One region of the Pseudomonas brassicacearum genome, then DNA from elsewhere that is predicted to be linked to it. Evidence: predicted binding sites of a transcription regulator. Region 1 holds the regulator's gene; each other region holds the start of a gene.
The links. Region 1 encodes sigma-54, which starts transcription at its own class of promoters, with help from an activator protein. Its sites were predicted from a motif close to ANTGGCATNNANNTTGCTNT; they were not measured.
Positions count from the first base shown of each region.

Region 1 (7,198 bases):
CGGCCCGCGAATTCTGTGAACTGATCCTGCGCGCCCAGGGCCGCCTCGAAGCGGCCAACGCCGCGTACCTGTGAGCCATTTATGCTGAGCAAGAAGATTCGCACCATCGTGGTGTTCGGCTGTATCGCGGCGATTTTCGCTGCGGTGGGCTACTGGAACATCAGCCCCGAACGGTTTCTCGACCGACCCGCGACCCAGATCGAGGAAAAGATCGACTGGTACGCGACCAACACGCATACCCTGCAGTACCTGCCCGACGGCAAAGTGCAATATGAGATGACGTCCGACAAGGTCGACCACGTAAAGGCCACTGACATTACGCTGGTCACCAAGCCCGACCTGAACATGTTCCGCGGCACCGAGTTTCCGTGGCATGTGCAGAGCGAGCACGCCGAAGTCAATTCCGGCGGCACCGAAGTGGAACTGATCGACTCGGTGCGCATCGCCCGAACCGACGAGAAAAACCGTACGACCATCATCACCAGCACGCGCATGACCGTGTTCCCACAGCAAGAATATGCGCAGACCGAGCAACCCGTTAGAATCGACGGCGCCGGGGGTGTGTCGACCGGCACGGGAATGAAAGCGTATTTGAAGGAAAGCAGGATACACCTGCTATCGAACGTAAGAGGACAGTATGAAGCTCGCTAAAACCCTCCCTATTTTGCTCAGTCTGGGCGCAGCACTGGGAAGCGCGAGCGCCTGGGCTCTTCCCGACGACCGCAACCAACCTATCCGCATCCAGGCCGACGATGCCCAGCTCGACGACAAGAAAGGTGTCGCCACCTACACAGGTGACGTGATCATCACCCAGGGCTCGATGAAGGTCACCGGCAATACCGTGACCATCACCCGCACCCCGGCCGGCGACATCGACGTGGTGACCTCGGTGGGCAACCTGGCCTATTTCGAGCAGTTGCAAACTGCCGGCGATACCAAGCCTGTGCAGGGCTACGGGGTCACCATCCAGTACCACGCCTCCAAGGATCGCGTGGTCCTGATCGACCGCGCCAAGGTCATCGACAAGGACAACAACATCACCCAGGGCGAGAAAATCGTCTACGACACAGTCAAGAAGCTGGCAAGCGCCGGTCGCGCCACCGGCAGCAAGGTGACCGAGTCGCGTCCGCGGATCGACATGGTGATCCAACCGAAAAAGAAAACCGACGAGCAGAAGGCCCAGTAATGGCAACTCTGAAAGCTCAGCATCTGGCCAAGAGCTACAAGAGCCGTCAAGTCGTGCGTGATGTCAGCCTGTCCATCGACAGCGGCCAGATCGTCGGCCTGCTCGGCCCCAACGGCGCGGGCAAGACCACTTGCTTCTACATGATCGTCGGCCTGGTCCAGGCCGACCAGGGTCGCGTACTGATCGACGACCTGGATGTCAGCCACCAGCCGATGCACGGCCGGGCGAAGGCAGGTATCGGCTATTTGCCGCAAGAAGCGTCGATCTTCCGCAAACTGTCGGTTGCCGACAACATCATGGCGATCCTCGAGACCCGCAAGGAACTCGACAAGGCCGGTCGTCGCCAGGAATTGGAAAGCCTGCTGCAGGAATTCCACATCAGCCACATTCGCGACAACCTGGGCATGAGCCTGTCCGGGGGCGAGCGGCGCCGCGTGGAAATCGCCCGCGCCCTGGCCACCGCACCGAAGTTCATCCTGCTCGACGAACCGTTCGCCGGCGTGGACCCCATCTCGGTGGGCGACATCAAGCAGATCATCCATCACCTCAAGGCCAAGGGGATCGGCGTGCTGATCACCGACCACAACGTGCGCGAGACGCTGGATATCTGCGAAACCGCCTACATTGTCAATGACGGCCAGCTGATCGCCGAAGGCGACTCCGCAGCGATCCTGGCCAATGACCTGGTCAAGGAAGTGTATCTGGGCCATGAGTTCCGCCTGTAAGCCAAAGTGTCTGGCGAATCGTTAGAGCGTCGTTTCATTTTATTATGGCGACGCCCTAGGCAAACACTTCAGTTTCAGGCATATAATTTGCTTAAGTTTGGCGCTTCGGCGCCCTGTAGTGGATGGCGCATGTGCGCCGGCGAATAAGGTGTTAAGCCCCTGCCATGAAACCATCGCTAGTCTTGAGAATGGGCCAGCAGCTGACGATGACACCGCAGCTGCAACAGGCCATCCGCCTGCTCCAATTGTCGACCCTGGACCTGCAACAGGAGATCCAGGAGGCCCTGGAGTCCAATCCGATGCTCGAACGCCAGGAAGAAGGCGACGACTTCGACAACACCGACCCACTGGCCGACAACGTCGAGCAGAAGACCAACACCGAAATCCCGGAACCGACCTACCAGGAAGCCGCCCCGACGGTGGACAACCTCGAGGATGGCGAATGGAACGAACGCATCCCCAACGAACTGCCCGTGGACACGGCCTGGGAAGACGTCTATCAGACCAGCGCCAGCAGCCTGCCGAGCAGCGATGACGACGAGTGGGACTTCACCACCCGCACCTCCGCCGGCGAAAGCCTGCAAAGCCACCTGCTGTGGCAGCTGAACCTGGCGCCGATGTCCGACACCGATCGCCTGATCGCCGTGACCCTGATCGATTGCATCAACAACCAGGGCTACCTGGACGAGACCCTCGAAGAAATCCTCGAAGCCTTCGATCCCGAGCTCGACATCGAGCTGGACGAGATCGAAGCCGTCCTCCATCGCATCCAGCAGTTCGAACCGGCTGGCATCGGCGCCCGCAACCTGGGCGAGTGCCTGTTGCTGCAACTGCGCCAGTTGTCCGCCAAGACCCCGTGGCTGGCCGAAGCCAAGCGGCTGGTCACCGACTACATCGACTTGCTGGGCGGTCGCGACTACAGCCAGTTGATGCGTCGCATGAAGCTCAAGGAAGATGAACTGCGCCAGGTGATCGAACTGGTGCAGAGCCTCAACCCGCGCCCCGGCTCGCAGATCGAATCCACCGAGCCCGAATACGTGGTTCCAGACGTAATCGTGCGCAAGCACAACGACCGCTGGCTGGTGGAGCTCAACCAGGAATCGGTGCCCAAGCTGCGGGTCAACGCCCAGTACGCCGGCTTTGTGAAGCGCGCCGACACCAGCGCCGACAACACTTTCATGCGCAACCAGTTGCAGGAGGCGCGCTGGTTCATCAAGAGCCTGCAAAGCCGCAACGAAACCCTGATGAAAGTGGCCACCCAGATCGTCGAGCATCAGCGCGGCTTCCTGGAGTATGGCGATGAAGCGATGAAACCGTTGGTCCTGCATGACATTGCCGAGGCAGTGGGCATGCACGAGTCGACGATTTCCCGGGTAACCACCCAGAAATTCATGCATACCCCCCGGGGCATCTATGAATTGAAATATTTTTTCTCCAGCCACGTCAGCACCTCCGAAGGCGGCGAATGCTCGTCCACGGCCATCCGCGCGATCATCAAAAAACTGGTGGCCGCGGAAAATCAGAAAAAGCCGTTGAGTGACAGCAAGATCGCTGGTTTACTGGAGGCACAAGGCATTCAGGTGGCCCGCCGTACCGTCGCCAAATACCGCGAATCCCTCGGGATCGCGCCTTCGAGCGAACGCAAGCGGTTGATGTAACAGGCCACGCCACAGCGTTCCAGTGGCAGGCATTTCTGCCTGCCGCTTTATGCACTGGCAACGAAGGAGAAGCTGTATGCAAGTCAACATCAGTGGACACCAACTGGAAGTGACCGAACCCCTGCGCACCTACATCGGCGAAAAACTCGACCGATTGGAGAGGCATTTCGACAAGATCACCAACGTGCAAGTCACGATGACCGTCGAGAAACTGCTGCAGAAAATCGAAGCCACGCTGCATATCCCCGGCGGAGAAGTGGTTGCCAACGCAGAGCACACAGACATGTATGCCGCGATTGACCTGCTGACCGACAAGCTGGATCGCCAACTCAAAAAGCATAAGGAAAAGACCCAGAGCCTCCTCCAGGGCGCGACCGGTCGTTAACCCCCCCAATCCATGATCCGACTAGAAACCATCCTGACCCCCGGCCGCTCCCAAGTGAACGCGCCGGGCGGCAGTAAAAAGAAAGCCCTCGAACACATTGCCAACCTGATCCACCGCGAGGTGCCTGATCTGGTCATGCAGGACGTCTTCGAGGCCCTGGTTGCCCGTGAAAAACTCGGTTCCACCGGTTTTGGCAACGGCATCGCCATTCCCCATTGCCGTCTCAAGGGCTGTGAGGCGCCGATCAGCGCGCTGTTGCACCTTGAAACGGCTATCGATTTCGACGCCATCGACGGCGCCCCGGTCGACCTGCTGTTTGTATTGCTGGTACCGGAAGCGGCGACCGATGCGCACCTCGAGCTGCTGCGCCAGATTGCCAGCATGCTGGACCGCAAGGAAGTGCGCGAAAAACTGCGCAGCGCACCAAGCAACGAAGCGTTGTACCAGGTTGTCCTGGACGAGCAGAACGGTCATTAAAAATGCGCATGATCATTGTCAGTGGCCGCTCCGGCTCCGGTAAAAGCACGGCCCTCGCCGTGCTTGAGGACAGCGGCTACTATTGCATCGACAATTTGCCCGCCGGCCTGCTGCCGGAACTGGCCGAGCGCGCCCTGATCCACACCGAGCTGGCGCAGCCACTGGTGGCGGTCTCCATCGATGCGCGTAACCTGCCAAGCCACCTGTCGCGTTTTCCTGAACTGCTCGAGGAAGTGCGCAGCCGGCATATCCAGTGCGACGTGCTGTACCTGGATGCCGATGAAGAGACACTGCTCAAGCGTTTTTCCGAAACCCGCCGGCGCCACCCGCTGAGCAATGCCAACCGCTCCCTGGCCGAAGCCATCGAGGATGAAAGCCAACTATTGGGGCCGATCGCCGACTTGGCGGACCTGAAGGTCAACACCACGCACCTGAACCTGTATCAGTTGCGCGACACGATCAAGCTGCGCCTGCTCAACCAGCCTGAGCCGGGCACGGCGTTCCTGGTGGAGTCGTTCGGTTTCAAGCGTGGCATGCCCGTAGACGCCGACCTGGTGTTCGATGTGCGCTGCCTGCCCAATCCTTATTGGAAACCGGAATTGCGCGAGCAATCCGGGCTCGACCAACCGGTGATCGATTACCTGGCCGCCCAGCCGGATGTCGAGGAAATGTACCAGGACATCTCCAGCTACCTGCTCAAATGGCTGCCCCGCTTTGCCGCGAGCAACCGCGCCTATGTCACGATCGCCATCGGTTGTACCGGTGGACATCACCGCTCCGTCTACCTGACCGAACGCCTGGGTCAACTCCTGCAACAATCCCTGAAGAACGTCCAGGTTCGCCACCGCGACCTCAGCTAAAGGATTCACATCGCGATGCCTGCTCAGGAAATTGAAATCATCAACAAGCTGGGTTTGCATGCCCGAGCGTCGGCCAAGTTCGTCGGAGTCGCGGGCCAGTTCAAGGACACCACCATCAGGGTTGGCCGCACGCCCGAGACTGCGGTCGACGGTAAAAGCATCATGGCGATGATGATGCTCGCCGCCGGCAAGGGCACCAAGATCCACCTGCTCACCGAAGGTGAACAGGCACAGGAAGCGATGGACGCGCTGGTGGACCTGATCAACCGATATTTCGACGAAGGCGAGTAACTGCCCAGGTCCCAAGGCGGATTCATTGGGCACAAAAAAGGCGCGTCATCCAGTGGATGACGCGCTTTTTTACGCGCTGAGCGTTAGCTACCCGCCACCGTCATACGCTCGATCAACACCGAACCGGTGCGGATGTTGCTGCGCAGCTCCAGGTCGTTGCCCACCGCTACGATCTGCTTGAACATGTCGCGCATGTTCCCGGCGATGGTCACTTCCTGGACCGGGAACTGGATCTCGCCGTTCTCGACCCAGAAACCCGCCGCGCCACGGGAATAGTCCCCGGTGACCATGTTCAGGCCGTGGCCCATCAGTTCGGTCACCAGCAGCCCCCGGCCCATGCGCCGCAGCAAGGCGGCCTGGTCTTCTTCGCCATGGGTCACGAACAGGTTATGCACGCCGCCGGCATTGGCGGTGCTCGGCATGCCGAGCTTGCGGCCCGAATAGGTACCGAGGATGTAGGACACCAGCTCGCCGTTTTCCACGAACGGCTTGGCGTAAGTGGCCAGGCCATCGCCGTCGAACGCCGAGCTGCCCATGGCCTGCATCAGGTGTGGACGCTCGTCGATGGTCATCCATTGCGGGAACAACTTCTGGCCCAGCGCTCCCTCGAGGAACGACGACTTGCGGTACAGGTTGCCGCCGGACACCGCCGACAGGAAGCTGCCGAACAAGCCACCAGCCAGCTCGGCCGAAAACAACACCGGCACCTCACAGGTCGGCACCGGGCGCGCGCCCAGGCGGCTGGCCGCCCGTTGCGCGGCTTTCTGGCCAATGCTCACAGGATCCGCGAGCAAGGCGCCCTGACGGCTCACGTCGTACCAGTAATCGCGCTGCATCTGGCCGTCGGCTTCGGCGATCATCACGCAACTGAGGCTGTGGCGGGTCGATGCATAACCGCCGATGAAACCGTGGCTGTTGCCATAGACCCGGCAGCCCTGGTGGGTATTGAGCGTCGTGCCGTCGGCGTTCTTGATCCGGCTGTCGGCCTCGAATGCCGCAGCTTCGCAACGCAGTGCCTGTTCGATGGCCTGCTCGGGGGTGATGTCCCAGGCGTGGAACAGGTCGAAGTCGCGCAGCTCCTTGCACATCAGCGCGGCATCGGCCAGGCCCGAGGCTTCGTCTTCTGAAGTGTGCTTGGCAATCGCCAGTGCCGCGGCGACGGTTTCGCGAATCGCCTCCGGGCCGCTCGCCGAGGTGCTGGCCGAGCCCTTGCGCTGGCCCATGTACAACGTGATACCGAACCCCTGGTCGCGATTGAATTCGACGGTTTCCACCTCACGCTGGCGCACCGACGTCGACAGGCCCTGTTCCAGGGACACCGCCACCTCACAGGCACTGGCGCCCTGGCGCTTGGCCTCGGCAAGGATCTGCTCGACTTGTTCCTGCAGTGCCGGCAATGCTTGCGGGCCGACGCTTTGAACTGCACTCATGGTGTTCTCCACTCAAATTCTCTTTTCGGTGATGGCCATCGAGCGACCGGGCCGGACAAGCGGCCCCCGACTGGTTATCATGGCGGCGTTTCTTTGCGGACTGCCACCATGGTTGATTCTTACGACGACTCCCTCTACGAGGGTGAAAAAAGCAAATCCCAGGTCAAACGCGAGCTGCATGCTCTG
Region 1 is NZ_CP045701.2:1,069,378-1,076,575, reverse strand. It holds gene GFU70_RS04545 (KdsC family phosphatase) at 1-74, shown strand, start outside; gene lptC (LPS export ABC transporter periplasmic protein LptC) at 82-651, shown strand; gene lptA (lipopolysaccharide transport periplasmic protein LptA) at 638-1,186, shown strand; gene lptB (LPS export ABC transporter ATP-binding protein) at 1,186-1,911, shown strand; gene GFU70_RS04525 (RNA polymerase factor sigma-54) at 2,076-3,569, shown strand; gene hpf (ribosome hibernation-promoting factor, HPF/YfiA family) at 3,646-3,954, shown strand; gene ptsN (PTS IIA-like nitrogen regulatory protein PtsN) at 3,967-4,431, shown strand; gene rapZ (RNase adapter RapZ) at 4,434-5,291, shown strand; gene GFU70_RS04505 (HPr family phosphocarrier protein) at 5,307-5,582, shown strand; gene pmbA (metalloprotease PmbA) at 5,666-7,012, opposite strand; gene yjgA (ribosome biogenesis factor YjgA) at 7,121-7,198, shown strand, end outside.

Region 2 (7,198 bases), 750 kb from region 1:
TTCCCGGCGTTCGTCTGGTTGTTCCCGGGGCGGGGTTTCCTCGCGCTGGAACTTGACCTGCAACGGCACGATGTCCTGCAGGTTGCGCATCGGGATTTCCAATTGCCAAGTGCTCATCAGCCGACCGTCGTCGGTCAGGCCGGTCTGTTCCAGGCTCGACAACTGATGGCTTTGCAAGCGTGACACGGCGGCAGCGGCCAGGCGCAACAGGTGTTCCAGGTTGCCTTCTTCATCCTGGCCTTTCATCAGGCGCGAGGGCAGTGGGAAGCTGGTGGGTTGGGGCTTGGCGCTGACCTGGCCGAGGGTTCCCAGGGCATTGCGGACAAAACTGGGCAGCACCTGGGCCAGGGTGTTGGCGGCAATGATGGCCGTGAGGTTGGTGGAGGCGGGCAGGGCCGGGGTCAGTTGGGCGATCAGCTTGAGCAGGTCGCCTTTGAGGTCCGGTGCCGGCCCCGGCAGCTGCCCGGCGAGCAACTTGCTTTCCAGGAACACACCGCTGGCGACCATGGCTTGGGCCAACCCCTTGGGCGTGCTCAACTGCTGGACATCCGGCAGGCTGGCCAACAGGCGTGTCACCGCGGCGCGCAGCTCGGCACCGGTGTCGTCAGTGGCCGGCAGGTTTTGCAGGGCCGTGATCAGGCTGTCCAGCGAGCCCTGGCGGCTCACTTGGGTGACCAGTTGCTGGCTCACAGCCAGTTGCTCCTGGCGGTTGCTCAGCGGAACGAATTTCAGCGTCTGGGTATCTTGCACCTGGGCACTCAAGAGTGTGCCGATGCGCAGTGGTTGCGGGCTGTCGATGTCCAGGGTATTGCCAGCCTGGGCGGTGTTGAGCAGGCTCACCAATGACCGATAGACCGCCGGTTGCCCAGGCAACTGCGGCAACGCCTGACTGGTCAGCACTTTACCTTGCAGAAGGGTGCCGACCGGCATCTGCGCCGTGTCGATGCGCGTCAAGGTGGCGACGCTGGAGGCCACGGCCTGTTGCACGGCGATCGCCAGGTTGCTGGCGGACGGCTGGGTCACGGCCAGGCTGGTGCCTTGGGGCAACGGCTGGGTGCTGGTGGCCTGCACGGTGGTCTGGCGGCCGCTCTCCAGAGTGACCTTGAGCAACAGCTGGAAAGTCTGGTCGGCCTGCTTGAGCGACAGCACTTCGGCCTGGGCGATCTGGCCCGAGCTGATCAGGCCTTCGGTCGGCACCAGCAGTTTGAGCAACTCGCCACTGACCACTGGCGCGCGCGTCGTTGCCGTGGGCTGGGGCACCGGCAGGATGTTCATGTCGCCTGTCATTTGCGGTCTTACCTTGGGGAAATAAGCTCTCTTGAGAGTGGGTTAGGGCATGTATAATGCCGCCCGTCTTTCAGGGAGTGGCGAAAACCTTGCAATTGTTTGACGCAGCTCTGTGGAACAGGCCGTCAATGCATCTATGCTGCACCACTTTAACGGCCGCTGCACCGCCGACTTGAACCGTATAAGGCCCGCGATCCCTTGACCAGTCCTCTCCTGCAAACCGTCGGCCTCGCCTGTGAGCGAGACTTGCGACTGCTTTTCGAAAATCTCGAATTGAGACTCTCGCGTGGCGATATGGTGCAAATCAGTGGTCCCAACGGCAGCGGCAAGACCAGCCTGCTGCGCCTGCTGGCCGGGTTGATGCAACCCACCGCAGGCCAGGTGTTGCTCAATGGCCAGCCCTTGCACAGCCAGCGCAGCGAACTGGCCCGCAATCTGCTGTGGATCGGCCATGCCGCCGGTATCAAGGATTTGCTGACCCCCGAAGAGAACCTCAGTTGGCTCTGCGCATTGCATACGCCGGCCGGCCGCGAAGCGATCTGGCAGGCGTTGGCGGCGGTAGGGCTGCGCGGCTTCGAAGACGTGCCGAGCCACACCTTGTCCGCCGGCCAGCAACGCCGCGTGGCCCTGGCCCGGCTGTACCTGGACAGCCCACCGTTGTGGATTCTCGACGAGCCGTTCACCGCCCTGGACAAGCAGGGCGTCGCGCAGCTCGAAGAACACTTGGCCCGGCACTGTGAAAATGGCGGCATGGTGCTCTTGACCACCCACCACACGCTGACGCGGATGCCGGCCGGTTATCGCAACATTGATCTGGGGAACTGGGCCGTATGAGTGTGTTTGGCCTGTTGCTTGCCCGCGAGGCGCGCCTGCTGTTCCGTCGTCCGGCCGAATTGGCCAATCCGCTGGTGTTCTTCGCCATTGTCATTGCATTGTTCCCGTTGGCGGTCGGGCCGGAGACTCAATTGTTGCAAACCTTGTCTCCGGGACTGGTCTGGGTCGCTGCGCTTTTATCGGTCCTGCTCTCGCTGGACGGGCTTTTCCGCAGTGATTTCGAAGACGGCTCACTGGAACAGTGGGTCCTTTCGTCGCACCCCCTGGCCCTTCTGGTTTTGGCCAAGGTACTGGCACACTGGGTTTTTTCCGGCCTGGCACTGGTATTGCTCTCGCCACTGCTGGCGATGATGCTGGGGCTGCCTGGCGCGTGCATGCCAGTGCTGCTGGTGTCGCTGCTGCTGGGTACACCGGTGCTGAGCCTGCTCGGTGCGGTGGGTGCGGCGTTGACGGTGGGGTTGAAGCGTGGTGGCCTGCTGCTGGCGCTGCTGATCCTGCCGTTGTATATCCCGGTCTTGATCCTGGGCAGTGGTGCCTTGCAAGCGGCGTTGCAAGGCATGCCCGCGACCGGTTATCTGCTGTGGCTTGGGAGCCTGACCGCCCTGGCGATAACCCTGACACCCTTTGCAATAGCCGCTGGCCTGAAAATCAGCGTCGGCGAATAATAACGAGGCCTGGTCAAAAACTGACCACTTCTTTGGAAGTAAAGGCTGCCCCGGCGGTTCGTGACGGCGAGCCGCAACCGTGATGGAAACAGCAATGAACTGGACCTGGTTTCACAAGCTCGGCTCACCCAAGTGGTTCTACGGCATCAGCGGCAAACTGCTCCCATGGCTGAGCATCGCTGCACTGTTGTTGATTGGTTCTGGCGTGGTCTGGGGCCTGGCCTTCGCACCGCCGGACTACCAGCAAGGCAACAGCTTCCGCATCATCTACATCCACGTGCCCACGGCGATGCTGGCTCAGTCCGTCTACGTGATGCTGGCGGTGTGCGGTGTGGTCGGGCTGGTGTGGAAGATGAAGCTGGCCGACGTGGCCCTGCAATGCGCCGCGCCCATCGGCGCCTGGATGACCGCCGTGGCGTTGGTCACCGGGGCCATCTGGGGCAAGCCGACCTGGGGGTCGTGGTGGGTCTGGGATGCGCGACTGACGTCGATGCTGATCCTGCTGTTCCTGTACTTCGGTCTTATTGCGCTGGGCAACGCCATCAGCAATCGTGACAGTGCCGCCAAGGCCTGCGCGGTACTGGCGATTGTCGGCGTGATCAACATCCCGATCATCAAGTACTCGGTGGAGTGGTGGAACACCCTGCACCAGGGCGCAACCTTCACCCTCACCGAAAAACCGGCGATGCCTGTCGAAATGTGGCTGCCGCTGTTGCTGACCGTGCTGGGTTTCTATTGCTTCTTCGGTGCGGTGCTGTTGCTGCGCATGCGCCTGGAAGTGCTCAAGCGCGAGTCCCGGGCCAGTTGGGTGAAGGCCGAAGTACAGAACAGCCTGGAGGCCGCTCGATGAGTTTCGCTTCATTCGGCGATTTCCTCGCCATGGGCCATCATGGCCTGTATGTCTGGTCAGCCTATGGCATTTGCCTGGTGGTGCTGGCCCTCAACGTGGCGGTGCCGATCCTGGCCCGCAAGCGGTATCTGCAACAAGAGGCGCGTCGTCTGCGCCGGGAGAACGGTCAGTGAATCCGCTGCGCAAAAAACGTCTTATCATCATTCTTGCGATCCTGGTGGGTGTCGGTGCCGCGGTCGCCCTGGCCCTGAGCGCCCTGCAGCAGAACATCAACCTGTTCTACACCCCGACCCAGATCGCCAACGGCGAAGCGCCCAAGGACACGCGCATCCGCGCTGGCGGCATGGTGGAAAAAGGCTCGCTGGAGCGCTCCGGGGATTCACTGGACGTGAAATTCAATGTCACCGACTTCAACAAGACCGTGACCATCACCTATCGCGGCATCCTCCCGGATCTGTTCCGCGAAGGGCAGGGCATCGTTGCCCTGGGCAAACTCAACGCCGAGGGCGTGGTGGTGGCTGACGAAGTGTTGGCCAAGCACGACGAAAAATACATGCCGCCGGAAGTGACCAAGGCCCTGAAAGACAGCGGCCAGTCGGCGCCCGCTCCCGTGAAGGAGGGTTGATCGATGACGACCGGCATCTTTATTCCCGAACTGGGCCACCTGGCGATGATCCTGGCCCTGTGCTTTGCCCTGGTGCAAGCCGTGGTGCCGTTGCTGGGCGCCTGGCGTGGCGATCGTTTGTGGATGAGCCTGGCCCAGCCGGCGGCATGGGGGCAGTTTGCTTTTATGCTGTTCGCCTTCGGTTGCCTGACCTATGCGTTCATGTCCGACGACTTTTCCGTGGAATACGTCGCCAGCAACTCCAACAGCGCCTTGCCCTGGTACTACAAGTTCAGCGCGGTGTGGGGCGCCCATGAGGGTTCACTGTTGCTCTGGGCGTTGATCCTGGCCGGTTGGACCTTCGCCGTTTCGGTGTTCTCCCGGCAGTTGCCCCAGGTGATGCTGGCCCGGGTCCTGGCAGTGATGGGCATGATCAGCACCGGTTTCCTGCTGTTTTTGATCGTTACCTCCAACCCGTTCGAGCGCATCCTGCCCCAAATGCCGACGGATGGCCGCGACCTCAACCCCTTGCTGCAAGACATCGGTCTGATCGTTCACCCGCCCATGCTCTACATGGGCTACGTCGGCTTCTCCGTGGCCTTCGCCTTCGCCATCGCCGCGTTGCTTGGTGGGCGCCTCGATGCCGCGTGGGCACGCTGGTCGCGTCCGTGGACCATCGTTGCCTGGGCCTTCCTCGGCATCGGCATCACCCTCGGCTCGTGGTGGGCCTACTACGAGCTCGGCTGGGGCGGCTGGTGGTTCTGGGACCCGGTGGAAAACGCCTCGTTCATGCCTTGGTTGGTGGGCACGGCGCTGATCCATTCCCTGGCGGTTACGGAAAAACGCGGTGTGTTCAAGAGCTGGACCGTGCTGCTGGCCATCGCGGCGTTCTCCCTGAGCCTGCTGGGGACGTTCCTGGTGCGTTCCGGCGTGCTGACGTCGGTGCATGCCTTCGCCTCGGACCCTGAGCGTGGCGTGTTCATCCTGATGTTCCTGCTGTTCGTGGTCGGCGGTTCGCTGACGCTGTTCGCCCTGCGTGCGCCGGTGGTCAAGAGCCAGGTCGGCTTCAACCTCTGGTCACGGGAAACCCTGTTGCTGGGCAACAACCTGGTGCTGGTGGTGGCCGCGTCGATGATCCTGCTGGGAACCTTGTACCCGCTGGTGCTCGACGCGCTGTCCGGCGCCAAGCTGTCGGTCGGGCCGCCGTATTTCAATGCGCTGTTCATCCCGCTGATGGCGATCCTGATGGTGGTGATGGCCATCGGTATGCTGGTGCGCTGGAAAGACACTCCGGTCAAGTGGCTGCTGGGCATGTTGACCCCGGTGCTGCTGGGCACGGCCGCCCTGGCCGTGGTGGCCGGCGTGGCGTATGGCGACTTCAACTGGGCGGTGCTGGCGACGTTCGTGCTGGCAGCCTGGGTGTTGCTGGCGGGTGTACGGGACATCTTCGACAAGACCCGGCACAAAGGCCTGATCAAAGGCCTGCCAACCCTGACCCGCAGTTACTGGGGCATGCAGGTCGCTCACCTGGGCATCGCCGTCTGCGCCCTGGGCGTGGTGCTGTCCAGCCAGAACAGCGCCGAGCGCGACCTGCGCCTGGCGCCGGGTGAGTCCATGGACCTGGGGGGCTACCAGTTCGTGTTCGAGGGCGCCAAGCATTTCGAGGGGCCGAACTTCACGTCCGACAAAGGCACCGTGCGGGTCATCCGCAACGGCCAGGAAATCACCGTGCTGCACCCGGAAAAACGTCTCTACACCGTGCAGAACTCGGTGATGACCGAAGCCGGCATCGATGCCGGTTTCACCCGCGATCTCTACGTGGCGCTGGGCGAGTCCCTGGGCGACGGCGCGTGGGCGGTACGGGTCCACGTCAAGCCGTTCGTGCGCTGGATCTGGTTCGGTGGCTTGCTCACTGGCCTGGGTGGGGTGCTGGCGGCGCTGGATCGGCGTTATCGAGTCAAGGTGAAAACCCGGGTGCGTGAAGCCCTGGGCGCGACGGGAGCCACTGCATGAAACGTTGGTTGATGTTGGTGCCGCTGGCGCTGTTCCTGTTGATGGCGGTGTTTTTGTACCGGGGGCTGTACCTGAATCCGACCGAGTTGCCTTCGGCGATGATCGGCAAGCCGTTCCCGGAGTTTTCCCTGCCATCGGTGCAGGGCGATAAAACCTTGACCCGTGCCGACCTGCTGGGCAAGCCGGCGCTGGTCAACGTGTGGGGCACCTGGTGCATTTCCTGCCGGGTCGAGCACCCGGTGCTGAACAAACTGGCCCAGAACGGCGTGGTGATCTACGGCGTCAATTACAAGGACGTCAATGCCGACGCCTTGAAGTGGCTGGCCGAGTTCCACAATCCGTATCAACTGGACATTCGTGATGAAGACGGTTCCCTGGGCCTGAACCTGGGTGTCTACGGCGCGCCGGAAACGTTCTTCATCGATGCCAAGGGCGTTATCCGCGACAAATTCGTCGGCGTGATCGACGAACAGGTCTGGCGCGAGAAACTGGCCGCCAAGTATCAGGCGCTGGTGGACGAGGCCAAGCCATGACGCGCTGGTTAGCCGCCGCCATCCTCGGCCTGAGCCTTGCCGGTGTGGCCCACGCCGCCATCGACACCTACGAATTCGCCAACGACGGCGAGCGCGAGCGGTTTCGCGAACTGACCAAGGAACTGCGCTGCCCCAAGTGCCAGAACCAGGACATCGCCGACTCCAACGCACCGATTGCCGCCGACCTGCGCAAGGAAATCTTCCGCATGCTCGGCGAGGGCAAGGACAACCAGCAGATCATTGATTTCATGGTCGATCGCTACGGTGAGTTCGTACGCTACAACCCCGCCCTGTCTTCCAAGACCGCGCTGCTCTGGTTCGGCCCCGCCGGGCTGTTGCTTGGTGGTTTCGTCGTCATTGCAGTGATCGTGCGCCGTCGCCGGGTCCAGCGCACGGCCGCCCCGGACACGCT
Region 2 is NZ_CP045701.2:1,814,857-1,822,054, forward strand. It holds gene GFU70_RS07940 (flagellar hook-length control protein FliK) at 1-1,287, opposite strand, end outside; gene ccmA (cytochrome c biogenesis heme-transporting ATPase CcmA) at 1,486-2,121, shown strand; gene ccmB (heme exporter protein CcmB) at 2,118-2,786, shown strand; gene GFU70_RS07955 (heme ABC transporter permease) at 2,881-3,636, shown strand; gene ccmD (heme exporter protein CcmD) at 3,633-3,809, shown strand; gene ccmE (cytochrome c maturation protein CcmE) at 3,806-4,261, shown strand; gene GFU70_RS07970 (heme lyase CcmF/NrfE family subunit) at 4,265-6,253, shown strand; gene GFU70_RS07975 (DsbE family thiol:disulfide interchange protein) at 6,250-6,786, shown strand; gene GFU70_RS07980 (cytochrome c-type biogenesis protein) at 6,783-7,198, shown strand, end outside.
Region 2: GFU70_RS07940 (flagellar hook-length control protein FliK) is a predicted target of sigma-54. The motif match lies at 1,332-1,351, and genes of this name have one in related genera.

Region 3 (7,198 bases), 960 kb from region 1:
AACGCCGCAACCCGGATCGCCAGAGAGGCAAGGAGGGTGTGCGACGTCTTTGTCGTAGGTGGGGCAACCGCCGTTGGTTACCTGTGGGTTTGCTTAAGCGAGATCTGTGCCAACAAGGGGGACTATCGCGAGCCAGACGCTACAAGGCGTTCAGCCCAGCAGCTCATTCATGGCAATGATCTGCTCCGCCACCTGGATCAGCTTCTGCTGGCGGCTCATGGCCTGGCGCCGCATCAGGGTGTAGGCCTGTTCCTCGTTGCATTCCTTCATCTTCATCAGCATGCCCTTGGCCAGTTCGATGCGCTTGCGTTCGGCCAGTTGCTGGTCCCGGGCCAGGAGTTGGGCGCGCAGGGCCTGGTCGCTTTCGAAGCGGGCCATGGCCACGTCGAGGATCGGTTGCAGGCGCGCGGCGTGGATGCCTTCGACGATGTAGGCGCTGACGCCCGACTTGATCGCCTGGCGCATCACATTGGGGTCGTGCTCGTCGGTAAACATGACGATCGGTCGTGGCTGGTCGCGACTGACCAGTACCACTTGCTCCATCACATCGCGCCCGGGTGACTCGGTATCGATCAGGATCACGTCCGGACGCACCGTTTCGACGCGCGCCGGCAGGTCGATGGTCAGGCCGGATTCGTCGATCACTTCGAATCCGGCTTCCATCAGGGCGGCCTTGAGGCGACCGACTTTTTTCGCGGTGTCGTTGATCAGCAGGATACGCAGCATGGTCGTGGGCTCCTGTCAGCGGCTGGCGAGAAGGGGAGCCGCATCGCTCAAGGCGTGCAGTTTGAAGCTGCGGGCGTACCCGGCCGGATCCGAGCCGTCCCAGGTGATGCCGTCGATCAGCTGGCTGCTGCGCATGTCCTGGCGCGGGGACGCGATGTCCAGCGCCGCGCAGGCTTCGCGGTACAGCTTGAGCTGCTGGACGTCCTGGGCCACGGCCAGGTAATCCGGGTCTTCGCGCAGCAGGCCCCAGCGGCGGAACTGGGTCATGAACCACATGCCGTCGGACAGGTACGGCAGGTTCACCTCGCCGTTGCCATGAAAGCGCATGGCGTGGGGATCCTGCCAGCTGTTGCCCAAGCCGTCGGCATAAATTCCCAGCAGGCGCGGCTCGATGCAGTCCAGCGGGGCGTCGAGGTATTCAGGCGCAGTCAACAGTTGCGCGGTGCTGCGACGGTTTTCGTTGCTTTGTTCGATGAAGCGGCTGGCTTCGAGGATCGCCATCACCAGGGCCCGGGCGGTATTGGGGTATTGCTCGACGAACGCGCGGGTGCAACCCAGGACTTTTTCCGGGTGATCGGGCCAGATGGTCTGGGTAGTCGCCAGGGTGAAGCCCAGGTTCTGCTTCACTGCGCTGGCGCACCAGGGCTCGCCGACGCAAAACCCGTCGATACGCCCGGCTTGCAGGTGCGCGATCATTTGCGGCGGAGGCACGACCACGCTGTCGACGTCCGACAACGGGTGGATGCCCTGGGCGGCAAGCCAGTAATAGAGCCACATGGCGTGGGTGCCGGTGGGGAAGGTCTGGGCGAAGGTCAGTTTCGGGCGAGTTTGGTGCACATGCCGTTCCAGTGCTTCAGGACTGGTCACGCCCTGGGCCTGCAAGCCATGGGACAGGTTGATGCTCTGGCCGTTCTGGTTCAGCCCCATCAGCACGGCCATGTCGCTTGCCGCGACCCCGCCGATGCCCAGGTGCACTGCGTAGATCAGCCCATACAGGCTGTGGGCGGCATCGATTTCGCCGCTGACCAGCTTGTCGCGAAGGTTGGCCCAGGACGCCTGGCGCTTGAGGTTCAGGGTCAGGCCGTAGGGCTGAGCGAAGCCCTGGGTGGCGGCGACCACCACCGGGGCACAGTCGCTCAAGGCCATGAAACCGAGGTTGACCGCGCTCTTTTCCGGGGCATCGCTGCCGTTGACCCAGGCCAGGGGGTTGGCTGGAACTTCATTCATCGGTATCACCTTCCGCAAAAAAAAGCGCCGTGTCCGGGCCCAGGAGACCGGACGACGACGCCGTTGTCCCTTAAAACAGTGTGGCACTCATTCCGTCGCTGGCATGGGCGCTGATGACCAAAAGGGTGCAAGGCATATGCCAGCGCTATCGTTTTGTGCGGGCGCCTCGCTTGAGCCGCCGTTGCCCGGCTATAATCGCCGCCTCATTTCGTCGCCCGAGTCAAAGCCGCCCATGTACACCCTGGTCCGTGAACTGCTGTTCAAACTCTCCCCGGAAACCTCCCACGACCTGTCCCTGGATCTGATTGGCGCCGGCGGACGCCTGGGCCTCAATGGATTGCTGTGCAAGGCCCCGGCAAAATTGCCGGTGACGGTCATGGGCCTGGAGTTCCCCAACCCGGTCGGGTTGGCGGCAGGCCTGGACAAGAATGGCGCGGCCATCGACGGGTTCGCCCAGTTGGGTTTCGGTTTCGTGGAAATCGGCACCGTCACCCCTCGACCGCAGCCGGGCAACCCCAAGCCACGGCTTTTCCGCCTGCCGCAAGCCGAGGCGATCATCAACCGCATGGGGTTCAACAACCTGGGCGTCGATCATCTGCTGGCCCGTGTGGCTGCGGCCAAGTACAAGGGCGTGCTGGGCATCAACATCGGCAAGAATTTCGACACGCCGGTGGAGCGCGCCGTCGACGACTACCTGATCTGCCTGGACAAGGTCTACGCCCACGCCAGCTACGTGACTGTCAACGTCAGCTCCCCCAACACCCCGGGGCTGCGCAGCCTGCAATTCGGTGATTCGCTCAAGCAACTGCTGGCCGACCTGGCCCGGCGTCGTGCAGAACTGGCGTTGATTCACGGCCGGCACGTGCCGCTGGCGATCAAGATCGCCCCGGACATGACCGACGAAGAGACCACCCAGGTAGCCCTGGCCCTGATCGAGACGGGCATGGACGCGGTAATCGCCACCAACACGACCCTGGGTCGTGAAGGGGTCGAAGGGCTGGAATACGGTGACGAGGCGGGCGGCTTGTCTGGCGCGCCAGTGCGTGACAAGAGCACCCACACGGTGAAGGTGCTGGCCGCTGAACTGGCGGGGCGCTTGCCGATCATCGCCGCAGGCGGGATTACCGAAGGCCGCCACGCCGCCGAGAAGATCACCGCAGGGGCGAGCCTGGTGCAGATTTATTCGGGCTTTATCTACAAGGGGCCGGCGTTGATTCGTGAGTCGGTGGATGCCATTGCGGCGTTGGGTTGATCCAGGCGCGGCCGGCTCTATGGTGGCAAGCAGGTTTTTTGTGGGAGTAAACCTTGGTGGGAGCAAAGCTTGCTCGCGATGCAGGCGCCTCGGTTCCAGGTAGACCGCGTTGTCTTCATCGCGGGCAAGCCTTGCTCCCACAGAAGGATGAGTTAGCCCACAAGAGTGTTTGCAGTTCAGGCATGCAGAGCGCTCATGAAACCCAGGCATTAAAAAGGGCTCCTCGAAGGAGCCCCCTGGGCCGTAGCCCGCCGTCCGGATGGGACGTGCGTGGTTAAATCGATATGGGTGTCAAATTTATCGGGTTCTTGAGTATTAAGCCCTGTGTCAGCCGACGGCGTGAAGTTCGTTGAGTCTATGGATACCCGCAGTGCCGGTCATACCGTCCCAGTTGTCGCCGCGTCCTTCTCGCCAGCCATTGATCCAGGCTTGACGTACCGACGGTAGAGTAAAGGGGCAAAGCTCACGGGATTTACCACCAACGCCATATTGGTAACCACGTAAAAATGCTCTTTCCAACGGATCACGCTTAAGTCTTCTCATAGGGTGTTGCCCTCACTTGTTGACTGTTACTTAGCGTCGACCTCTATCGAGGTCGGGGCAGAGTCATTCTGCCGTTGGTGGCTCGTTGCCGGCGTGACGAGCCGAGGTGTTGACGCCGTTGTGACGTCAACCTGTGTTGAGTTCTAACCAAAGCGTCACATGGATGGAATGATCGTTTTGTCATAAGCGCGTAACAATAAAGATGTTAGGGCGATAAGTAACTTGATGTTCGTTGACCGCTTTTGAGCAAGACCCCTGTATGATCGGCCCTGCGCCGAAAGGGGTAGGTCTGGTTCGGATGAGAATGTCCTCCCGTTGCACTCGGGTACTATTCGACGAAAGGGTCGAGTTTTCACAATTTGTTGCACAGAATTTTTTATCTACCTTCGCCTCTAAGCTCTTTTAACCTGAGCGGCGAGGGTGGTGCGGCACACTTTCGTGCCACGCGGGTGCTCTTGAGAAAAGCACCTGATTGAACCCGGCCCGGCAATGCGTTGCCCGGTCCACTTAGCCAAAGGCTCTGGAAATCCCATGTCCGATCGTTTCGAACTCTTCCTCACTTGCCCCAAGGGCCTCGAAGGCCTGCTCGTCGAGGAAGCCGTCGGGCTTGGCCTTGAAGAAGCGCGCGAGCACACCTCGGCCGTGCGCGGCATGGCCGACATGGAAACGGCGTATCGCCTGTGCCTGTGGTCGCGCCTGGCCAACCGCGTGTTGCTGGTACTCAAGCGCTTCCCGATGAAGGACGCCGAAGACCTGTACCACGGCGTGCTGGATGTCGACTGGCAAGACCACATGCTGGCCGATGGCACCCTGGCCGTGGAGTTCAGCGGCCACGGTTCGGGCATTGACAACACCCATTTCGGCGCCTTGAAGGTCAAGGACGCCATCGTCGACAAGCTGCGCACGCCATCGGGCGAGCGGCCGTCCATCGACAAGCTCAATCCGGACCTGCGCATTCACCTGCGCCTGGACCGCGGCGAAGCGATCCTTTCCCTCGACCTCTCCGGCCACAGCCTGCACCAGCGCGGTTATCGCCTGCAGCAAGGCGCCGCGCCGCTGAAGGAAAACCTCGCTGCCGCGATCCTGATCCGCGCCGGTTGGCCGCGCATTGCCGCTGAAGGCGGGGCACTGGCCGACCCGATGTGCGGTGTGGGCACGTTCCTGGTGGAAGCCGGGATGATTGCCGCCGACATGGCACCGAACCTGCGTCGCCAGCAGTGGGGCTTCACCGCCTGGCTCGGCCACGTGCCGGCACTGTGGAAGAAACTCCACGAAGAGGCCACTGCCCGCGCCGCCGCCGGCCTGGCCAAGCCGCCGTTGTGGATTCGTGGCTACGAAGCTGACCCACGGCTGATCCAGCCGGGCCGCAACAACGTCGAACGTGCCGGCCTGAGCGAGTGGATCAAGATCTATCAAGGCGAGGTCGCCACCTTCGAGCCGCGTCCGGACCAGAACCAGAAGGGCCTGGTGATCTGCAACCCACCGTACGGCGAGCGTCTGGGCGATGAGGCCAGCCTGCTTTACCTCTACCAGAACCTGGGCGAGCGTCTGCGCCAGGCGTGCTTGAACTGGGAGGCGGCTGTGTTCACCGGTGCGCCGGACCTGGGCAAGCGCATGGGCATTCGCAGCCACAAGCAGTATTCGTTCTGGAACGGCGCCTTGCCGTGCAAATTGCTGCTGATCAAGGTGTTGCCGGATCAATTCGTCACTGGTGAGCGTCGCACCCCGGAACAGCGCCAGGCCGAGCGTGAGCAGGCCGCCTACGATCAAGCCCCTGAAGTACCGCAAGAGCGCCAGTACAACAAGAACGGCAACCCGATCAAGCCAGCACCGGCGCCGGCCCCTGTGGTCGAGCAGGCGCGGTTGAGCGAAGGTGGGCAGATGTTCGCCAATCGCCTGCAAAAAAACCTCAAGTTGCTGAGTAAGTGGGCCAAGCGTGAAGGCATTGACTGTTATCGGGTCTACGACGCCGACATGCCGGAATATTCCATGGCCATCGACCTGTACCACGACTGGGTGCACGTCCAGGAATACGTCGCGCCGAAGTCCATCGACCCGGAAAAAGCCTCGGCCCGGTTGTTCGACGCCCTGGCGGCGATTCCCCAGGCGCTGAACGTGGACAAGAGCCGCGTGGTGATCAAGCGTCGCGAGCGCCAGAGCGGCACCAAGCAGTACGAGCGCCAGAGCGCCCAGGGCAAGTTCACCGAGGTCAACGAAGGTGGCGTGAAGCTGCTGGTCAACCTTACTGATTACCTGGACACCGGGCTCTTTCTCGACCATCGGCCAATGCGCCTGCGGATCCAGAAAGAGGCCGCCGGCAAGCGTTTCCTCAACCTGTTCTGCTACACCGCGACCGCCAGCGTCCACGCCGCCAAGGGCGGGGCGCGCAGTACCACCAGCGTCGACCTGTCCAAGACCTACCTGGACTGGGCGCGGCGCAACCTGTCGCTCAATGGTTTTTCCGACAAGAACCGCCTGGAGCAGGGCGATGTGATGGCCTGGCTTGAAGCCAGTCGTGACGAGTACGACCTGATCTTCATCGACCCGCCGACTTTCTCCAACTCCAAGCGCATGGAAGGCGTGTTCGACGTGCAGCGCGACCACGTGCAGTTGCTAGACCTGGCCATGGCGCGCCTGGCGCCAGGCGGCGTGCTGTATTTCTCCAACAACTTCCGCAAGTTCCAGCTCGAGGACAATCTCGGCGAGCGCTACTCGGTGGAGGAGATCACGGCCAAGACCATTGATCCGGATTTTGCGCGTAACAATAAGATCCACCGTGCCTGGAAGATCACGGCCCGTTGACCTGTAGCTGATTGGATCCACGAAGCCTTGTAATTCAAGGCTTGCGGCCTCGTTTGGGGACTGGTCAAAGTGATGGCTAATAGCTATAACTTAGGCTGTGTCCAGGGCTGTGCCTATGCCTGGTCCCCTTTCTGAGTTGTGTTTATGGCATTGCATCAGGTGCGCCCCAGGATCCTGGGCTTTATCAGCGAAGACGTATCGGCCTGGCTGGTGGCTTCGCTGGTCCTGCTGGCCGGTACGGTCCTGACCGGCGTGCTGACCTGGGCGATGATGGACCTGTTCAATCAGCAACTGCGCCAGCGCTTCGAGCTGCAAGCCGAAGAGCGTTTCAGCCGCATCGAAGAACACTTCCATGACCAGGAGCGACGCCTCGACAGCCTCAGGCGTTTCTTTGCCAACTCCGAAGGGGTCTCCAACACTGAATTCCGTGGTTACGCCGACGCGCTATTGCGCCGTACCCGAGCCTTCGCCTGGGCGCCCAGGGTGCAGCGCGACCAACGGCAATCGTTCGAACAACAAGCGCAGGCCGAAGGGGCCTCTCAATTCACGATCCGCGAGCCGGACGGCAACGGTGGCCTGCGGCAGGCCGCCGAACGGGACGAATACGCGCCGATGCTCTACATTCAGAGCCAGGCTTCCTTTGGGGCG
Region 3 is NZ_CP045701.2:2,031,708-2,038,905, forward strand. It holds gene GFU70_RS08890 (ANTAR domain-containing response regulator) at 151-726, opposite strand; gene GFU70_RS08895 (CmpA/NrtA family ABC transporter substrate-binding protein) at 742-1,953, opposite strand; gene GFU70_RS08900 (quinone-dependent dihydroorotate dehydrogenase) at 2,186-3,205, shown strand; gene rmf (ribosome modulation factor) at 3,533-3,748, opposite strand; gene rlmKL (bifunctional 23S rRNA (guanine(2069)-N(7))-methyltransferase RlmK/23S rRNA (guanine(2445)-N(2))-methyltransferase RlmL) at 4,280-6,550, shown strand; gene GFU70_RS08915 (GGDEF domain-containing protein) at 6,695-7,198, shown strand, end outside.
Region 3: GFU70_RS08895 (CmpA/NrtA family ABC transporter substrate-binding protein) is a predicted target of sigma-54. The motif match lies at 2,078-2,097, and genes of this name have one in related genera.

Region 4 (7,198 bases), 2.0 Mb from region 1:
CTGTGGTCCGGCGCCCTGCACCTGGTCGACATCGAGTTGGACAAGCCCAAGACCGACGTGGTGTTCGCCAAGGACGGTCAGTTGAACCTGCTGGGCCTGTTCAAGCTGCCGGCCAGCGAACCGACGCCCACCGATCCCGAGGCCAAGCCGTTCCCCCTGCGGGTCGATCGAATCAAGTTGGCCGGCGGTTATTTGCATTTCCAGGACCTGCGTCCCAGCGAGCCCATTGAGTTTCTCTACGACACCCTCGATTTCGAACTGAATAACCTCAGCACCCTGCCCGACGACAACGCCGACATGACCCTGGTGGCCATAGGTCCCAACGGCGGGCGGCTCGACTGGACCGGTAATTTCAGCCTCACCCCGATTGCCTCCCAAGGCATGCTCAAAGTCACTGGCGGCCAAATGAAAGCCTTTTGGCCCTACGTGCGCGACGCCGTACCGTTGGTTCTGGAAAACGGCGTCCTGAACCTCAGCACCGACTACAAGCTCAATCTGAACAAGGGCACCGAACTGCTGCTCAGCAACGCCACCGTCAGTGTCGCGCCCTTCGCCATCAAGGCCCCCGATGGCCGTCCATTGGTGAAGCTCGAACGCCTGGACGTGAGTGAAACCACGCTGGACCTGGCCAAGCAGCAAGTGGTGGTGGGCAAGATCCGCAGCCAGAATCTGGAAACCTGGGCCGCTCGCGAGGCGGACGGGCAACTGGACTGGCAGAAACTCTTCGCCAGCCAGCCGGCCAAACCGCAGGTCAAGGCCGAAGCGGCGTCAGCCCCGGCCGCCGCCGATTCGCCAAAAGCTGAACCGGCACCGCCTAGCAAACCATGGCAGGTGATTTTGAAGGATGTGCAACTGCGCGACTACAAGGTGCACCTGGCTGACCGTCAGGCCCAGCCCGCCGTGGCACTGGAGGTCGGCCCACTGAACCTCGACCTGCAGAACTACGACACCCTCAACGGCTCGCCCTTTACCCTCAAGCTGGACACCGGGATAGGCAAACAGGGCAAGATCCTGGCCGACGGCGAGGTCAGCCTGAACCCGATCACTGCCAAGCTCAAGGTCAAGACCCAGGACGTCGACCTGCGCGTCGCCCAGTCGTACATCAACCCGTTCATTCGCCTGGAGCTGCGCTCCGGGATGCTCGGCAGCGACCTGGCAGTCGACCTTAAAAGCACCGAGCCACTGGCATTTGCCGTCACTGGCCGCGCCCAGGTCGATCAGTTGCACACCCTCGACACGCTCAAGACCCGCGACTTCCTCAAGTGGCAGAGCCTGGTCCTTGAAGGCCTGAACTATCGGCACGGGGACAGCCTGTCCATCGACAAGGTCAACCTGTTCCAGCCTTACGCGCGCTTCATGATCAACGACGACCGCACCACCAACGTCGATGACCTGCTGATCCCGCAACCGGCCGACAGCGGCACGAAGAACACCGCGGCAAAACCGACGTCCCAGGAAAAACCGCTGGGCATCCACATCGGCGGCATTGCCATCAATGACGGTTCGGCCAACTTCGCCGACTTCAGCCTGACCCCTAACTTCGCCACCGCTATCCAGCAGCTCAATGGCCAGATCGGCACCATCGACAGCCGCCAGGCCAAACCGGCCAGCGTGGACATCAAGGGCAAGGTCGATCGCTATGCTCCGGTCACCATCAAAGGGGCGCTCAACCCCTTCGACCCGATGGCCAGCCTCGACATCGCCACCAGTTTCAAACGGGTCGAGCTGACCACACTGACCCCCTACTCCGGCAAGTTCGCCGGCTATCGCATCCGCAAGGGCCGGCTCAATCTCGACCTGCATTACCGGATCACCCAAGGCAAGCTCCAGGCGGACAACAAAGTAGTGGTCGAGCAACTGCAACTGGGGGAGAAAGTCGATAGCCCGGACGCCGTGAGCCTGCCACTCAAATTGGCGGTCGCATTGCTGAAGGATTCCGATGGCAGGATTTCCATCGAGCTGCCGGTGTCCGGCGATCTCAACGACCCGCAATTCAGTGTCATGCCGATCATCTGGCAGACCCTGCGCAACCTGGTGGTACGAGCGGCCCAGGCGCCGTTCAAACTCATCGGTGGCCTGGTGGCCGGCGGCGGCTCGGAAGACTTGGGCAGCGTGGCGTTTGCGCCGGGTTCCAGCGACCTGAGCAAGGACAACGAAGGCACGCTGCTCAAACTGTCCGAAGCCCTTGGCAAACGTCCGGAGCTGCGCCTGGAGATCGAAGGCACCGCCGCCGAGAGCAGCGACGGTCCGCTGCTCGCCGCCCAGCGCCTTGAACGCGAATACCAGTACAACTACTACAAGATACTGCAGCGTCGGGGCGACAAAGTACCGGCCCAGGCCTCGCTGATACAGGTGCCCGAGGATGAAAAGGCACCGCTGCTCGAAGGTATCTACCGCACCCGCCTCAAGACCCAACCGCCCGTGGAATGGACGCAATTGGATAAAAAGGCCCGCACCGAGAAACTGCGTGAAGGCGTGATCAAGTTCTGGAGCGGCAGCGACGTGCTCTTGCGTCAACTGGGGCAGGAACGGGCCAGCAGCATCAAGGATTTCCTGGTCGACAAAGGCCAGTTGGCCGACGACCGCGTGTATTTCATCGACGCCAGCCTCGGCCAGGCCGAAAGCGATGGCCGGGTGATTACCCCGATGCATCTGGATGCCGAATAAGATGAAACCTGGGTTTGGGCTCTGCCTGGGTCTAGTGCTGGCCGCCGGCCAGGCCGCGGCGGCCGACACGCTGCGCTGCGGCAGCCAGTTGATCAGCGTCGGTGACCGCTCCAGCGAAGTGCTGCAAAAGTGCGGTCAGCCGGCGGCGCGGGATGACCTGGGTTACAAGCGCAGTGTCAATCGCCGGGAGGAATACCCGGTGGAAGAATGGACCTACGGCCCCAACAGCGGCATGTACCAGTACCTGCGTTTCGAAGGTAATCGGCTGGTGCAGATCACCAGCAAGCGGGGGCGGTGACCTTGTCCGCACAGATGTGTTGAATGTGCCGCCGCCATCGCGAGCAAGCTCGCTCCCACATTGTTCAGGGTGATCTCAAAATCCGTGTTCACCGCCGCCCCCTGTGCGAGCTTGCTCGCGATGGCGGCAACTCGGTTCTGACTTACGTGCAAACGCTGACCCGCAGATTGATTCCCCAGAATAGAACAGGCCCCCGGCACGAATGCCGGGGGCCTGTAATGGCCACGTCCGTGTGGCCTTTCGCATGAACTCCAAAGCAACGGCAAACGTATATCCTGGCCCGCTTGCCGCGCCTTCTCCCAGTCCAGGCGAGAAGTCTTAGCCTTACTCGGATTTCAGGCCATCAGCCGATACGGCTTTCACACCTTTGATCTTTTTGGCGATCGCCACGGCGGTCTCTTTTTGCGCATCAGTTACTGCAGTAGTCGAAGACAGGGACACAACACCTTTATTGGTTTCGACTTTGATATCGGTGCCTGGAATGCCTTTTTCGGTGACCAGGTCAGCTTTGACTTTGGTGGTGATCCAGGTATCGGAGACGTCTTCTTTAGCCTCTGTCACTTCACCAGCAGCCAGCATCATTGGCGCCTGAGTTGCTTGAGTGGTCTCGGCGAATGCGCTAGCCATGGTCAGGGTCAGAGCGGTAGCAGCGGCGGCAGTGATAGCGAACTTCTTCATACGAGTAACTCCTGTTTTTCTCAAAAACTGCCGGAGGTGCATCCCGGCAGGGTTATCAGGAGTAGTGCGAACGCTGTGCCAGCTTTGAAACTTTTATTAATTGCTTATAAATCAGTAAGTTAAGCGAAACGGTAATTTTCTATATCATGCAAAATGCATGAAGCGATGATTCTGGACATGCAACTTGCGGGTTTTGAACCTCTCTCCTAAGTTTATGAATTGCGAACGGTTTTCTGGCGAGGGAGGGCTTCCTCCCTCGCCATATGAAACCAATCAAACACCAGGGCAGCCGGCCGGTAAGAACTCCTTGGCAGCGGTAGAAGCACACGTCCAGGCGCCATTCGCGTCACGACTGAGCGTGATCGTCTTGGACGCTACGGCAGCGGGAGCGTTCTGAAGGGTACAAACGATGGTGCCTGTACCCGCTGAAGCGGTACCTGTGACTGCGATTGCGCAGTTGCTGGTAGGCGTCGTTATGCTCATGTTGGTCGCTGAAGGGTTAGTGCCTTGATTCATCATGTCCTCAAACGGCACCTTCAGTGCAGAAATTTCCCCGAGCCCCGCCGTCGCCTTCGCCCGCGCCTGATACTTCGAATATTGCGGCAACGCAAAGGTCGCCAGAATGCCGATGATCGCCACGACGATCAGCAGCTCGATCAAGGTAAAACCACTCTGCTTATTCATAGACATCTCCCATGCATGAGTCGAAATCTCATGACCTGAATCGGCCATTGCAGGGCACATGCCAACCCTCAAGCTCCATCAATAAAGGGGGTTGAACCCACACAACGGCGACGTCCTACCTCAACAACCGCACTATCTGACGTTTTTTGTCACCCTGCCCCCGCTGGTTTGGCGTCGAGGCTTGACTAGGCTATAAGTCATGAATCGTTCGCCGCCGGGATTCCCATGAATGACATCGCCCTCAGCGGCCTGACCAAGCAATTGGTGTTGGCCGAACTGCTCACCGAGCAAAGTGCGCAACAGGCGTATCAACAGGCCCAACGCAGCCGCATCCCCCTGGTCAGCTATCTGGTGCAGAACCAACTGGTGCAGAGCCGCCAGATCGCCGAGATCGCCTCGGAGCATTTCGGCGTTGCCCTGCTGGACCTCAACAGCCTGGACAAAGAAGCCCAACCCAGCGGCCTGGTCAGCGAAAAACTGGTGCGCCAGCATCACGCCCTGCCGCTGTGGCGGCGTGGCAACAAATTGTTCGTGGGCATCTCCGACCCCACCAATCACCAGGCCATCAATGACATCCAGTTCAGCACCGGCCTGACCACCGAAGCCATCCTGGTGGAGGACGACAAGCTCAGCGACGCCATCGAAAAGTTCTTCGAATCCAGCAGCACCGGCCTGGAAGGCATGGGCGATGTCGACCTCGACGGCTTGGACATAGAATCGATCGACGACACCAGGCAGGAGTCCATCGCCGGCCAGGACACCGACGACGCGCCCGTGGTGCGCTTCGTCAACAAGATGCTGCTGGACGCGATCAAGGGCGGCTCTTCCGACCTGCACTTCGAACCCTATGAAAAGATCTACCGGGTGCGGGTGCGCACCGACGGCATATTGCGCGAAGTGGCCAGGCCGCCTATCCAGTTGGCCAACCGTATCGCCGCGCGCTTGAAAGTCATGGCCAGCCTGGATATTTCCGAACGGCGCAAACCCCAGGACGGGCGCCTGAAAATGCGCCTGTCGAAAACCAAGTCCATCGATTTCCGGGTCAACACCCTGCCCACGCTCTGGGGCGAAAAAGTGGTGATCCGGATCCTCGACCCGTCCAGCGCGCAAATGGGCATCGATGCCCTGGGCTACGAACCGGACCAGAAAGACCTGTACATGGCCGCCCTCAAGCAACCGCAAGGGCTGATCCTGGTGACAGGCCCGACCGGCTCGGGCAAGACCGTGTCGCTGTACACCGGGCTGAATATCCTCAACACCGTGGACATCAACATTTCCACTGCCGAAGACCCGGTGGAAATCAACATGGAAGGCATCAACCAGGTCAACGTGAATCCGCGCCAGGGGCTGGATTTCGCCCATGCCCTGCGCTCGTTCCTGCGCCAGGACCCGGACGTGATCATGGTCGGCGAAATCCGTGACCTGGAAACCGCCGAAATCGCCATCAAGGCCGCCCAGACCGGGCACCTGGTGCTCTCCACCCTGCACACCAACAGCGCCGCCGAAACCTTGATCCGCCTGCAGAACATGGGCATTCCGGGGTTCAACATCGCCACCGCCGTGCACCTGATCATTGCCCAGCGGTTGGCGCGCAAACTGTGCAGCCACTGCAAGACGGCCATCGAGATCCCCGAGGAAGCCTTGCTCAAGGAAGGTTTCCCTCGGGAACGCATCGGCACATTCACGATCTATGAGCCGGTCGGTTGCGAACAGTGCAACCACGGTTACAAAGGGCGCGTGGGGGTTTACGAAGTGGTCAAGAACACGCCCGAGCTGCAACGGTTGATCATGGCCGAGGGCAACTCGCTGGAAATCGATCTGCAAATGCGCAAGGACGGTTTCAATGACCTGCGCACGTCGGGGCTGCTAAAAGTGATGCAGGGCGTCACCAGCCTCGAAGAAATCAACCGGGTCACCAAGGATTGAACATGGCGGTCAAGGCAGTCAAAACCGATGTTTACACTTGGGAAGGCAAGGACCGCAAAGGCACGAAAATGACCGGCGAGCTGACGGGCCAGAGCCCGGCCCTGGTCAAGGCACAGCTGCGCAAGCAAGGCATCAACCCGCAGAAGGTGCGCAAGAAATCCACCTCGATATTCAGCAAGGGCAAGCGCATCAAGCCGCTGGATATCGCCCTCTTCACCCGCCAGATGGCGACGATGCTCAAGGCCGGCGTACCGCTGTTGCAGGCGTTCGACATCATTGGCGAAGGCTTCGACAACCCCAACATGCGCAAGCTGGTGGACGAGGTGAAGCAGGAAGTCGCCGCCGGCAACAGCTTCGCCGCAGCGCTGCGCAAGTGCCCGCAATATTTCGACGAGCTGTACTGCAACCTGGTGGACGCCGGCGAACAGGCCGGTGCCCTGGATACCCTGCTGGACCGGGTCGCGACCTACAAGGAAAAGAGCGAAGCGCTCAAGGCCAAGATCAAGAAAGCCATGACCTATCCTGCGGCCGTGGTCCTCGTTGCCGCCGTGGTCACGGGGATTCTGCTGGTCAAGGTGGTGCCGCAGTTCGAATCGGTATTTTCCGGGTTCGGCGCGCAATTGCCGGCCTTCACGGTGATGGTCATCGGCCTGTCGGAATTCATGCAGCAGTGGTGGTGGATGTTGCTTGGCGGGTTGGCAGGGGCTTTTTTTGGTGTGAAGTACGCGCTCAGGCGTTCGGAGCGCTTTCGCGACTGGCGCGACAAATGGCTGCTCAAGCTGCCGCTGATAGGCACCTTGCTGTACAAGTCCGCCGTGGCTCGCTACGCCCGTACGCTTTCCACCACCTTCGCCGCCGGCGTGCCACTGGTGGAGGCCCTCGATTCGGTGTCTGGCGCCACCGGCAACGTGGTGTTCAAACGTGCCGTGCAACGCATCAAGCAGG
Region 4 is NZ_CP045701.2:5,614,925-5,622,122, forward strand. It holds gene GFU70_RS24315 (DUF748 domain-containing protein) at 1-2,667, shown strand, start outside; gene GFU70_RS24320 (DUF2845 domain-containing protein) at 2,669-2,965, shown strand; gene GFU70_RS24325 (BON domain-containing protein) at 3,290-3,643, opposite strand; gene GFU70_RS24330 (pilin) at 3,917-4,327, opposite strand; gene pilB (type IV-A pilus assembly ATPase PilB) at 4,553-6,253, shown strand; gene GFU70_RS24340 (type II secretion system F family protein) at 6,256-7,198, shown strand, end outside.
Region 4: GFU70_RS24330 (pilin) is a predicted target of sigma-54. The motif match lies at 4,374-4,393, and genes of this name have one in related genera.